Regions from separate parts of the Agrobacterium sp. 22-226-1 genome, predicted to be linked through region 2. Evidence: predicted binding sites of a transcription regulator. Region 2 holds the regulator's gene; each other region holds the start of a gene.

The links. Region 2 encodes LexA, which represses DNA repair genes until DNA is damaged. Its sites were predicted from a motif close to TGTTCNNNNTGTGTTCNG; they were not measured.
Region 1: the regulator LexA is predicted to act here: its motif matches at 2,035-2,052, upstream of uvrA (excinuclease ABC subunit UvrA).
Region 3: the regulator LexA is predicted to act here: its motif matches at 1,515-1,532, upstream of ACQZ5K_RS11240 (helicase-related protein).

The regions. Positions count from the first base shown of each region.
Region 1 covers NZ_JBNWCP010000003.1:256,067-260,158, forward strand. Annotated here, with positions in the region: gene ACQZ5K_RS07025 (HPP family protein) at 1-994, shown strand, start outside; gene ACQZ5K_RS07030 (hypothetical protein) at 1,051-1,305, opposite strand; gene ACQZ5K_RS07035 (single-stranded DNA-binding protein) at 1,345-1,920, opposite strand; gene uvrA (excinuclease ABC subunit UvrA) at 2,185-4,092, shown strand, end outside.
Region 2 covers NZ_JBNWCP010000003.1:145,780-149,871, reverse strand. Annotated here, with positions in the region: gene ACQZ5K_RS06465 (TRAP transporter small permease) at 1-316, shown strand, start outside; gene ACQZ5K_RS06460 (TRAP transporter large permease subunit) at 313-1,572, shown strand; gene lexA (transcriptional repressor LexA) at 1,820-2,542, shown strand; gene ACQZ5K_RS06450 (glutathione S-transferase family protein) at 2,816-3,493, shown strand; gene ACQZ5K_RS06445 (ComEC/Rec2 family competence protein) at 3,514-4,092, opposite strand, start outside.
Region 3 covers NZ_JBNWCP010000005.1:233,441-237,532, reverse strand. Annotated here, with positions in the region: gene ACQZ5K_RS11245 (ubiquinone biosynthesis hydroxylase) at 1-1,302, shown strand, start outside; gene tesB (acyl-CoA thioesterase II) at 1-1, opposite strand, end outside; gene ACQZ5K_RS11240 (helicase-related protein) at 1,760-4,092, shown strand, end outside.

The DNA.
Region 1 (4,092 bases), 110 kb from region 2:
CGCGCCGATGGGCGCTTCGGCCGTGCTTCTGTTCGCCGTGCCCTCCAGCCCGCTGGCGCAGCCCTGGTCGATCCTCTGCGGCAACCTCGTTTCGGCCTTCGTGGGCGTAACAGTCGCGCTGCTGATACCGGATCTATTCCTTGCCAGCGCGCTCGCCATCAGCCTCGCCATTGCCGCAATGATGGCTTTGCGCTGCCTGCACCCGCCAAGCGGAGCGGTGGCGCTCACCGCCGTTCTCGGCGGCCCAGCCGTGCACAGCCTCGGTTATGGTTTCCTGCTCTGGCCCGTCGCCGGAAATTCGCTGATCCTTCTTGCCCTGGCCCTCGCGTATAACAATGCCACCGGCCGCGCCTACCCACACGGCCTGAAGCTCGGCAAGGCCGCCCATGGCACCACCGATCCGACCCCCATCCAGAAAATCGGCTTTTCCTCCAACGACCTCGACGAGGTGCTGAAGGAATATGACCAGGTCCTCGATATCGACCGCGACGAGCTCGAAACCATTTTACGCAAGACCGAACTGCGCTCCTGGCGTCGCCGTGCGCTGCATCTCGATTGCGCCAGCGTCATGTCGCGCGATGTCGTCGGTGTTGCGCCTGATGACAGTCTGCGCCATGCCCATGCGCTGATGCACAGCCACCATTTCAAGGCATTGCCGGTCACCAACGATAAGGCGGAGATCGTCGGCATCGTCACCCAGACGGATTTTCTGGAAAAGGCGAGTTGGAGAAACGGCCGTCCCTCCATCGGTTTCCTGCAGCGGCTGCGCCTCATCCTCTCCGGCGCAAGCGCCCCCAACGATACCGTCAAGGACATCATGACATCGCCGGTCAGAACCGTACGGCCGGAAACGGCAATCGAGGAAGCCATCATCCGCTTTGCCGAAGAAGGACTGCACTACCTGCCGGTGATCGACGCCAGAGGCAAGATGGTGGGCATCGTGTCGCAATCCGATGTCATGGTCGCGATGCTGGCGGACAAGGTCGCGGCATAGTCTGCCGCGACGCCGAAATAGCTTCTCCCCTATCGGAGAGCCGGCAAAGCCGGATGTTAGCGCCTCGCCTTCAGGAGACGCTGCCATAACGTGCCGCCAAAGAACCGGCCGAGCACGACAAAATATGCGATGATAAGCGCAAAGGCGATAAAGGCAGGCACACCGTTCAAGGCAAAACCCTGTGGTGTGTGCCCGCCTGCAACCGCCGCCACGAGAAATCCGGCGGCGAAAAACGCCGTCCAGAAATCGAGGAAGAAGGCAAGAACGATGCGCCAGGTCGCCGGCTGTTTCGGTGCGGGCGCATCACTCATGCCTGTCTCCCGTTACGCTTTCCCGAATTCGCCATCCGCTCAGAACGGAATATCGTCATCCATATCGTTGGAGAAGCCGCCGGAAGGCTGGCCGCCGCCACGGGAAGAGCCGCCGCGCGACGAGGACTGCTGGTCGTAACCGCCGCCATAGCTGGAGCCGCCGCCGCTGCCATAATCATTGCCGCCGCCGAAATCGCCGCCGCTACGGCCACCGCCCTCACCGCGACCATCGAGCATCGTCAGCGTGGAGTTGAAGCCCTGCAGCACGATTTCAGTGGAATAACGGTCGTTGCCGGTCTGGTCCTGCCATTTGCGCGTCTGCAGCTGGCCTTCAATATAGAGCTTGGCGCCCTTCTTGACATATTGCTCGACGACCTTGCACAGGCCTTCGTTGAAGACGACGACGGTGTGCCATTCGGTCTTTTCCTTGCGCTCGCCGCTGTTGCGGTCCCGCCAGGTCTCAGAGGTGGCGATACGCAGGTTGGCGATGGGGCGTCCATCCTGCGTCCGGCGGATTTCGGGATCTGCACCCACGTTCCCGATCAGAATTACCTTGTTTACGCTACCAGCCATCTCGTCATCCTGTCCGCCAGCCTTCATGACCGGCAATTGCATTTCAAAAAATTCGCCACACAATAGCTGCCGCTGCCGGCAAAGGGCACCGCAAGCAGGGAACTATCCACAAAGAATAATCTTAAGCTTTGAGAGCCGACATTCGCGCTTGCAATTCGTTCCTTTTTTGTTCTATTGAATCGCAGATTTCGAGTCAAGCATTCCGAAAAGCTGCGACCGATAGGAAATAGACCTCGACACCTCCGGCTGCGTCACTACATAAGGACGCGCTGCCATCAAGTGTGTTATTTTTGTCCGAGCCTTGTCATGAGTGAACTGAAGACGATTTCCATCCGCGGCGCCCGCGAGCACAACCTCAAGGGCATCGATCTGGACCTGCCGCGCAACAAGCTGATCGTCATGACCGGCCTTTCCGGTTCGGGCAAGTCCTCGCTTGCCTTCGATACGATCTATGCCGAGGGCCAGCGCCGTTATGTCGAAAGCCTCTCGGCCTATGCGCGCCAGTTCCTGGAAATGATGCAGAAGCCGGATGTCGACCAGATCGACGGCCTGTCGCCGGCAATCTCCATCGAACAGAAGACCACATCGCGCAATCCGCGTTCCACGGTCGGCACGGTCACCGAAATCTACGACTATATGCGCCTGCTGTTCGCGCGTGTCGGCGTGCCCTATTCGCCGGCCACGGGCCTGCCGATCGAAAGCCAGACGGTGAGCCAGATGGTCGACCGCATCCTCGCTTTCGAGGAAGGCACACGTCTTTATATTCTCGCGCCGATGGTGCGCGGCCGCAAAGGCGAATATAAAAAGGAACTCGCCGATCTGATGAAGAAGGGCTTCCAGCGCGTCAAGGTGGATGGCCAGTTCTACGAAATCGCCGACGTGCCCGCCCTCGACAAGAAATACAAGCACGATATCGACGTGGTGGTCGACCGTGCGGTGGTGCGCCCGGATATGGCCGCGCGCCTTGCCGACAGTCTCGAGACCTGCCTCAAGCTTGCCGACGGGTTGGCGGTCGCGGAATTCGCCGACAAGCCCCTGCCGCCGGAAGAAACCGCCGCCGGCGGTTCCGCAAACAAGTCGCTTAATGAAACCCATGAGCGTGTGCTGTTTTCGGAAAAATTCGCCTGCCCCGTTTCCGGCTTCACCATTCCGGAAATCGAGCCACGGCTGTTCTCCTTCAACAACCCCTTCGGCGCTTGCCCCAGCTGCGATGGCCTTGGCTCGCAGCAGAAGGTGGATGAAAACCTGATCGTACCGGAGCCAGCCCGCACCCTGCGCGACGGCGCCATTGCTCCCTGGGCAAAGTCTTCCTCGCCCTATTACAACCAGACGCTGGAAGCACTCGGCAAAGCTTTCGGTTTCAAGCTTTCAAGCAAATGGTCCGATCTTTCGAAGGAGGCGCAGCACGCCATCCTTCAGGGCACGGATGACAAGATCGAGTTCAACTATCAGGACGGCGCCCGCTCCTACAAGACGGTGAAGAACTTCGAAGGCATTGTGCCCAATCTGGAGCGTCGCTGGAAAGAGACCGACAGTGCCTGGGCGCGCGAGGAAATCGAGCGTTACATGTCGGCAGCCCCCTGCCCGGCCTGCGCTGGTTATCGCCTGAAGCCGGAAGCGCTCGCCGTCAAGATCAACAAGCTGCATATCGGTGAAGTCACCGAAATGTCGATCCGCACCGCGCGTGACTGGTTCGAGGTGCTGCCGGAAAGCCTAAACGCCAAGCAGAACGAAATCGCTGTCCGTATCCTCAAGGAAATCCGCGAAAGGCTGCGCTTCCTCAACGATGTCGGGCTGGATTATCTCAGCTTGTCGCGCAATTCCGGCACGCTTTCCGGCGGTGAAAGCCAGCGTATCCGTCTGGCCTCGCAGATCGGTTCGGGCCTGACAGGCGTTCTCTATGTTCTCGATGAGCCCTCCATCGGTCTGCACCAGCGCGACAATGCCCGGCTGCTCGATACGCTGAAACATCTGCGCGATATCGGTAATACCGTCATCGTGGTCGAACACGACGAAGATGCCATTCTGACGGCAGATTACGTCGTCGATATCGGCCCGGCGGCCGGCATTCACGGCGGTCAGGTGATTGCCGAAGGCTCGCCGCAGGAGGTGATGGCCAATCCAAAATCGCTGACCGGCAAATATCTCTCTGGCGAACTCGGCGTTGCCGTGCCGGCTGAGCGCCGCAAGCCCAAGAAGGGCCGCGAGATCAAG
Region 2 (4,092 bases):
GCAGAGCGGCGCGCATATGGCGGTTGAATGGATCTATGACAAGTTCGACGAACGCGGCAAGGTGGCGGTTCTGCTGTTCGCCAATCTCGTGACGGTCGCAAGCTTCGTCATTCTCGCGCAGCAGGCGCTTGTCGTCGCCGAGATCGCCGGCGCGGAAATCAGCCCTGTGCTGCAACTGCCCAACAGCATCGGATATTATTCCATCGCCTTCGGCGCGGCACTGGTCTCGATCACCACCGCAACGGCAAGTCTACGCATTCTCTCCGGCGGCTGGCATGCCCGCCCGCACGGTGCAACCGAGGAGATGCCGCTATGACCATCGTGATGATCATCGCATTTTGTATTCTCATGATGATTGCGGTTCCGGTCGGTTATGCGCTGATCATCTCTGCGGGCGTCGCCGTGCTGTGGAACGGTTATGTGCCGCTCTCGATCGTGGCGCAGCAGGTTTACGACCAGACGCAGTCTTTCCCGATGCTGGCGCTGCCGTTCTTCATGCTTGCGGGCACGCTGATGCTCGGCGGCAAACTTGGAACCCAGCTTCTGGAGCTGGCCTCCAAGGCCATGCAGCGCTGGCGCGGCGGCCCGCTTTCCACCACCGTCATTTCCTCGGTCGTGTTCGGCGGCGTTTCCGGCTCGGCGGTCGCCAATGCGAGCGCACTCGGCTCGGTGCTCATTCCATGGCAAAAGCGCCAGGGCTACCCCGCTCCCCTCTGTGCGGCCAACAATGCCACCTCGGCCGTCATCGATGTGCTCATTCCGCCGTCGATCCCGATGATCCTCTATTCGCTGGTCAGCGGCGTCAGCATCGCCAATCTGTTCATCGCCGGCATTCTGCCGGGCCTGCTCATGGCGGTCGGTTTCATCTTCGTCTGCTGGGCCATTGCCGTGCGGCGGGGCTATGCGGTGCGTGACGAAAGCATCCGCAAGCGCGATCTGGCGCTACTTGCATTCCGCAGCCTGCCGGCGATCCTCCTGCCGATCCTGATCATCCTCGGCCTGCGCTTCGGCTTTGCAACGCCGACCGAAGTGGCCGTTCTTTCCGTCGTCTATTCGCTCGTGCTCAGCATCTTCTTTTATCGCGATCTGACGTGGAAGCGTTTCTGCGACAATTTCGTCGAGGCAGGCTCTGCAACCGGCGTCGTCATGCTGGTCATCATGGGCAGTGCGGCGGTGGGCTGGGTGCTCACCTTCGATCAGGCGCCCCAGCATTTCGCCACCTGGGTGGCGGAGAATATCTCCAACCCGATCCTGATCATTCTGATGATGAACGTCCTGATGCTGATCATCGGCATGCCGCTCGATCTGCCGCCGTCGATCCTGCTGCTCGGACCGATCTTCGTGCCGCTTGCGGATATGATCGGGCTCGACCGGGTGCAGCTCGGCATGATGATGGTGATCAATCTCGGTATCGGGCTCTATACGCCACCGATCGGCACCACGCTCTTCATCTCGTCCTCCATAGCCAGAGCGCCGCTCGGCGCGACGACGAGGGAATTGTGGCCGTTCTTCACCATGGCGATGCTGCTTCTCATCGCAGTCAGCTTCATTCCTGCGCTCACGATCTACTGACGTTCGGCCCGTAGCAAATCGGCAGCCAGAAACCACCGGTCGGTCTCCACGGTCGGTGGTTTTAGTATTCAAGACGTGCCGCCTACGTCGTTAAATCTGCTTTGTTCATGGTTTCGACGATCAAATCACGATCTGCGATGCACCCTTCACGAAATTTTAGGGGATTGCGGAACACATATGGAACATATAGTGTTCGTTCTGTATTTGTTTCGCGACTTCAACGACGATTCTCAAGGGTGTTTTCCTCATGCTCACGCGCAAACAGCAGGAATTGCTTCTCTTCATTCATGAAAGAATGAAAGAGTCCGGCGTGCCGCCCTCCTTCGATGAAATGAAGGACGCTCTCGATCTTGCATCCAAATCCGGCATCCACCGGCTGATCACCGCACTCGAGGAGCGCGGCTTTATTCGCCGGCTACCTAACAGGGCGCGGGCGCTGGAAGTGATCAAATTGCCTGAGGCCTATGCTCCGGGTGCAAGGCCGCAGCGCGGCTTCTCGCCGAGCGTCATCGAAGGCAGCCTCGGCAAGCCAAAGACGCCGGAGCCGGCCCCTGCCCCCAAGGCGCCGGCCAATGATCTCGGTGGCGCCGTCACCGTGCCGGTCATGGGCCGTATCGCCGCCGGTGTGCCGATTTCCGCCATCCAGAACAACACCCATGATGTGGCCGTGCCGGTCGACATGCTCGGCTCGGGCGAACATTACGCTCTTGAGGTCAAGGGCGACTCGATGATCGAAGCCGGCATTTTTGATGGCGATACCGTCATCATCCGCAACGGCAACACGGCCAATCCTGGCGATATCGTCGTAGCACTGGTGGATGATGAAGAAGCGACCCTGAAGCGTTTCCGTCGCAAGGGAGCCTCCATCGCACTGGAAGCCGCCAACCCCGCCTATGAGACCCGTATTTTCGGGCCGGATCGGGTGAAAATCCAGGGCAAGCTGGTTGGGCTGATCCGGCGCTACCATTAATTGGCAGCCCGCTTTTTTCGCTAAGGGCGTCATCGAGACGATGGCGCTCCCTTTGAGGCATCTTGGCTTGTTCTCTGGAACAGAGCGGCTCTGCGGAAGTAAAGAGAGGGGGTTTTTCGCCCTCATCTCCGGGCGGTGACGTAGATATGCCTCCTTCTCCCTGCCCTCACCTTGCCATTCATCAACGCGGCTTATGGGAGCCATGGATTATTTGCAATATTCCAAGGGCCATCCGCCGGTATAGAAATGCGCGTCATATCGGGGAAACACGTCATGTATGATCTTTATATCGCCAACAAGAACTATTCCTCATGGTCGCTGCGGCCGTGGGTGTTGATGCGCACGCTCGGCATCGCCTTCGATGAAAAACTCGTTCCCTTCGGCGAAGGCGTTTCCTTCTCCACCTTCTCGCCGACCGGCAAGGTGCCCTGCCTTGTCGATGAGGGCGTGACAATTTGGGAAACGCTGTCGATCGCCGAATATCTGGCGGAAAGACATCAGGGCGTCTGGGCGAGCGACAAGCAGGCAAGGGCCTGGTCACGGTCGGCGGCGAGCGAAATGCATGCGGGCTTTTCCTCGCTGCGCAATCTCTACCCCATGTCGGTCGGCATTCGCGTAAAACCGAAGGGTGGCGATACCGGGCTTGCGGCCGATATAAAGCGCATCGATACGCTGTGGAGCGAAGGACTCGCGAAATTCGGCGGGCCCTTTCTTGCCGGCCAGAAATTCACGGCGGTCGATGCCTTCTTCTGCCCGGTGGCATTTCGTTTCCAGACTTATGGCGCGGAACTTTCCCCCGCAGCGAAAGCCTATTGCGACCGGCTGCTCGCCCTTCCCGCCATGCGCGAATGGTACGAGGCCGGGCTGAAGGAAGTCTGGCGCGATGTGGCGCATGAAGAGGAAATTAGCGGGATCGGCGAATTGACCGCGGATCTGCGCATCAAGGCCTGACGACCCATGCTGGCGGCGCTCTATTGCGATGCCGCCAGCAACCGCATGACGGCATCGGGCACGTCGCGATCGAACCGGCCGCTTTTCCAGTCGTAATAGCGATGTTCGCTCCAGGGCCTGTCCATGCCGGCGATTGCGGCGCGCAGCCTGCCGACTACCCCTGCCTGATCGCTGCCGGCGAAGTCCATTTCCAGCGAACCGATCCGCCGCAGGATATCGCGGTTCAGCAGAAGTGCGCCCGAGCGGCATTGCGAGAAGGACGTTCTGCGGGAGACGATAACGATATCGGCGATATCGCAAGCCTTTCCGGCAAAGCGGCCATCTTCCAGAACGATGATCCATTCGCCGCTTCCCGCGCGCGCAACGCACCATGTGCCTTTGCTGCAGGTGAAAACACCGGGCTCGGCGTCTCTCAGGGCCGCCGTCATCTGCCGTGCAACCGCGCTCATCTCTTGCGGATCAAGCTTCGCCTTCGGGGCCAAAGCCACGGTGTTTGCCGTGGCCTCGGTCTTTAGAAAGACCGGCGGCACAGGCTGTTCCGGTAAAAGCAGCGCCCTTTGCCATTGGCCATAAACGAAACCCTGCGGCTGAGCCTTCGT
Region 3 (4,092 bases), on a different contig from region 2:
TTTTTTCGGCCTGCTCCGGCTGTAGGAAGACGTCACATGGTCTATAGTGCGCCGATGATGCGTGCACAAGATTTGAGGAGAAGCGCGATGCTGGACGTAGTGGTGGCAGGCGGCGGATATGTCGGTCTTTCCGTTGCTGTCGCAATCAAGCAGGCAGCCCGGCATCTTGATGTGCAGGTGGTTGAGGCCTCTCCCGAGGATGTCTGGGCGAAGGACGTTCGCGCTTCCGCCATCATCGCGGCAGCCACCCGGATGCTCGATGTTTTCGGCATATGGAACGAGATCGAACCGGAAGCCCAGCCGATACACAAGATGATCGTCACCGATTCGAAGACCGCCGATCCGGTGCGTCCCGTGTTCCTGACTTTCGACGGCGCCGTGGAAGAAGGCAGGCCGTTTGCCCATATGGTTCCGAACGTCGCTCTGGTGGGCGCATTGCGAGGTCTGTGCGAGCGCCTTGGCATAAAAATCCGTCACGGTCTCAGTGTTTCCGATTTTACCGCGGGTCCCCAGTCGACGGCCATTCGCCTCTCCGACGGGTCGACGCTCGAAGCGCGATTGCTGATTGCCTGTGACGGCGTTCGCTCCGCGCTCAGGAACATGGCCGGTATCAAGACCGTGCACTGGGCTTACGATCAGTCCGGAATCGTGACGACCGTTGAGCATGAGCGGCCGCATGAGGGCTGCGCCGAAGAGCATTTCCTGCCATCCGGCCCCTTCGCCATCCTGCCGCTTAAGGGAAACCGCTCTTCGCTCGTCTGGACCGAACGCACGGCCGATGCCGACAGGCTGGTGGCTTCCGACGATCTGGTGTTCGAGGAAGAACTGGAGCGCCGGTTCGGTCACAAGCTCGGTCCTCTTCGTCCGGTCGGTCCCCGCCGCGCCTTCCCATTGGGTCTGACGCTGGCGCGCTCTTTCGTTGCACCGCGTTTCGCGCTTGCGGGCGATGCGGCGCACGGCATTCACCCGATTTCCGGGCAGGGCCTCAATCTTGGCTTCAAGGACGTGGCGGCTCTCGCCGAAACCGTGGTCGAGGCCGACCGTCTCGGCCTCGATATCGGCTCACTCAACGTTCTGGAGCGTTACCAGTCCTGGCGGCGTTTCGACACGTTGCGGATGGGCGTGACGACGGATGTGCTGAACCGGCTTTTCTCCAACGATATTGCACCCATCCGTATCATGCGTGATTTCGGTCTCGGCGTCGTGGATCGTTTGCCGGGTCTCAAATCCTATTTCATCGGTCAGGCCGCCGGCACGACGGATGCGAATGCGCCGCGTCTGCTTGCCGGCGAGGCGCTCTGATCCGACCCTACCTGCATGTTTCTGATCGGCTTTTCCGGGATTGCCGCTTGACAGCCGATTCCGGGATTTTCTGCCCGGCGGCTTTACCGTAAAGCCGAATCCGGCCAAGGACTTATCCGGATTCATAATCTGGTATGGTCTGCGCCCTAGGCACCCAGATATTGCGGAGAACAAAAGCTGAATCCCATCGAGTCAGCGATTCGTATTCGATTCGTTCGCAGACTGTTCCGCAGCCGAATCGATTTCATTTTCGCCGGATTCTTTTTGTTTGCTCAACTAGCTGAATCTGAACGGAAAATTCCGTCGACAGGTCGCCCTGCGCCACTTTGCGGGTGAGGCCTATTGCCTTTGTCTGCGGGCGTTGCCATGTGTGGTGCGTGCGACCCGCATCGGTAATGGCGGGCGCACGGCAAGCAGATGAAGTCGATTCGCGGATGCTACGTTGAATTTTCGCCCCATGATCCTGAGCGGCCGCGGTGTCACGGCCGTTCTCGGCCCCACCAATACCGGCAAGACCCATTACGCGATCGAGCGGATGGTCGCGCATGGCAGCGGTGTCATTGGCCTGCCGCTGCGTCTTCTGGCGCGGGAGGTCTATACCCGCCTCGTTGAAAAGGTGGGTGCGCCGAATGTGGCGCTGATTACTGGCGAAGAAAAAATCGCACCGCCCAAAGCCAAATATTCCGTCTGCACGGTGGAAGCCATGCCGCGCGAGACGACGGCCGCCTTCGTCGCGATCGACGAGGTGCAGCTGGCGGGCGATCTTGAACGCGGGCATATCTTCACCGACCGGGTGCTGCATCTGCGCGGGCGGGAGGAAACGCTGCTGCTCGGCGCGGGCACGATGCGCCCTATCCTCGAGAAGCTGCTGCCGGGAATTACCGTTGTGGAACGCCCGCGTCTGTCGCAGCTTTTTTATGCGGGTCAGAAGAAGATCACCCGCCTGCCGCAACGCACGGCGATCGTCGCCTTTTCCGCTGATGAGGTCTATGCCATCGCCGAGCTGGTGCGCCGCCAGCGCGGTGGTGCTGCCGTGGTGCTGGGCGCGCTTTCGCCGCGCACGCGCAATGCGCAGGTGGGGCTCTACCAATCCGGCGATGTCGAATATCTGGTGGCGACGGACGCCATCGGCATGGGTCTCAACCTCGATGTCGACCATGTCGCCTTCGCGCAGGACCGCAAATTCGACGGCTATCAGTTCCGCAATCTCAATCCCGGCGAGATCGGCCAGATCGCCGGCCGCGCCGGCCGCCATCTTCGCGATGGCACATTCGGCGTGACGGGGCGTGTCGATCCGTTCGATGACGAGCTGGTGGAGCGGATCGAAACCCATCAGTTCGATGCGGTTAAGGTTCTGCAGTGGCGGACGAAAAATTTCGATTTTTCCTCCATCGCCAATCTGCGCCTGAGCCTCGATGCCGCGCCGGCGATCCAGGGACTTTCGCGCGCCCTGCCGGCAATCGACCAGCAGGCGCTGGAATATCTGTCGCGTTATCCCGAGATCATCGATGTGACGACGAGCGATGCGCGGGTGGAAAAACTCTGGGAGGCGTGCGCTCTTCCAGACTATCGCCGCATTGCTCCTGCCCAGCATGCGGACCTGATCTCCACGCTCTATTTCGACCTCGTCAAACGCGGGGCGGTGAACGAGGATTTCATGGCCGAGCAGGTGCGTCGCGCCGACCGGACGGATGGAGAGATCGATACCTTGTCTGCGAGGATTGCGCAGATCAGAACATGGACTTATGTATCGAACCGCCCAGGATGGCTTGCCGATCCGACACACTGGCAAGAAAAGACTCGGGAAATCGAGGATCGATTGTCCGATGCGCTACATGAAAGGTTGACGAAACGCTTTGTTGATCGCAGGACATCTGTGCTCATGAGGCGCCTGAGAGAGAATGCGATGCTTGAAGCTGAAATCAGTGTAAATGGTGATGTCTTCGTAGAAGGTCATCACGTCGGCCAGTTGGCCGGGTTCCGGTTCACGCCGGTGCCGGGAATGGAAGGGCCGGATCAGAAGGCCGTGCAGGCTGCGGCGCAGAAGGCGCTTGCGCTCGAATTCGAGGCGCGTGCCGCGCGTCTGCATGCCAGTGGAAATGGCGATCTCGCTTTGAGCTCCGATGGTCTGGTTCGCTGGTTGGGCGAACCGGTTGCCCGCCTTTCGGCCGGCGACAACATCATGAAGCCGCGGGTGATCCTGCTTGCCGACGAGCAGCTGAACGGCAATGCCCGTGATCACGCGCTGGCGCGCGTCGAGCGTTTCGTCAATCATCAGATTGCGACCGTGCTGAAGCCGCTGGACGATATTTCCCGTGCCGAAGACCTTCAGGGTCTGGCGAAGGGTCTGGCGTTCCAGCTCGTGGAAAATCTTGGCGTGCTGTTCCGCCGCGACGTTGCCGAAGACGTGAAGTCTCTCGATCAGGATGCGCGCGCCTCCATGCGCCGTTACGGCGTACGTTTTGGCGCCTATCACGTTTTCCTGCCTGCGCTTCTCAAGCCCGCCCCGGCGGAGCTTGTGACGCTGCTCTGGGCTTTGAAGAATGACGGTCTCGGCAAGCCTGGTTACGGCGACCTCATTCCGGTGCTGGCCGCAGGCCGTACCTCGGTCGTCACCGATGCCAGCTTCGAGCGCATGTTCTACAAGCTCGCCGGTTTCCGTTTCCTCGGAAAGCGCGCCGTGCGTATCGACATTCTCGAGCGCCTGGCCGATCTCATCCGCCCGCTGTTGCAGTGGAAACCCGGTCAGCAGCCGCGTCCGGAAGGCGCCTATGACGGTCGCCGTTTCAC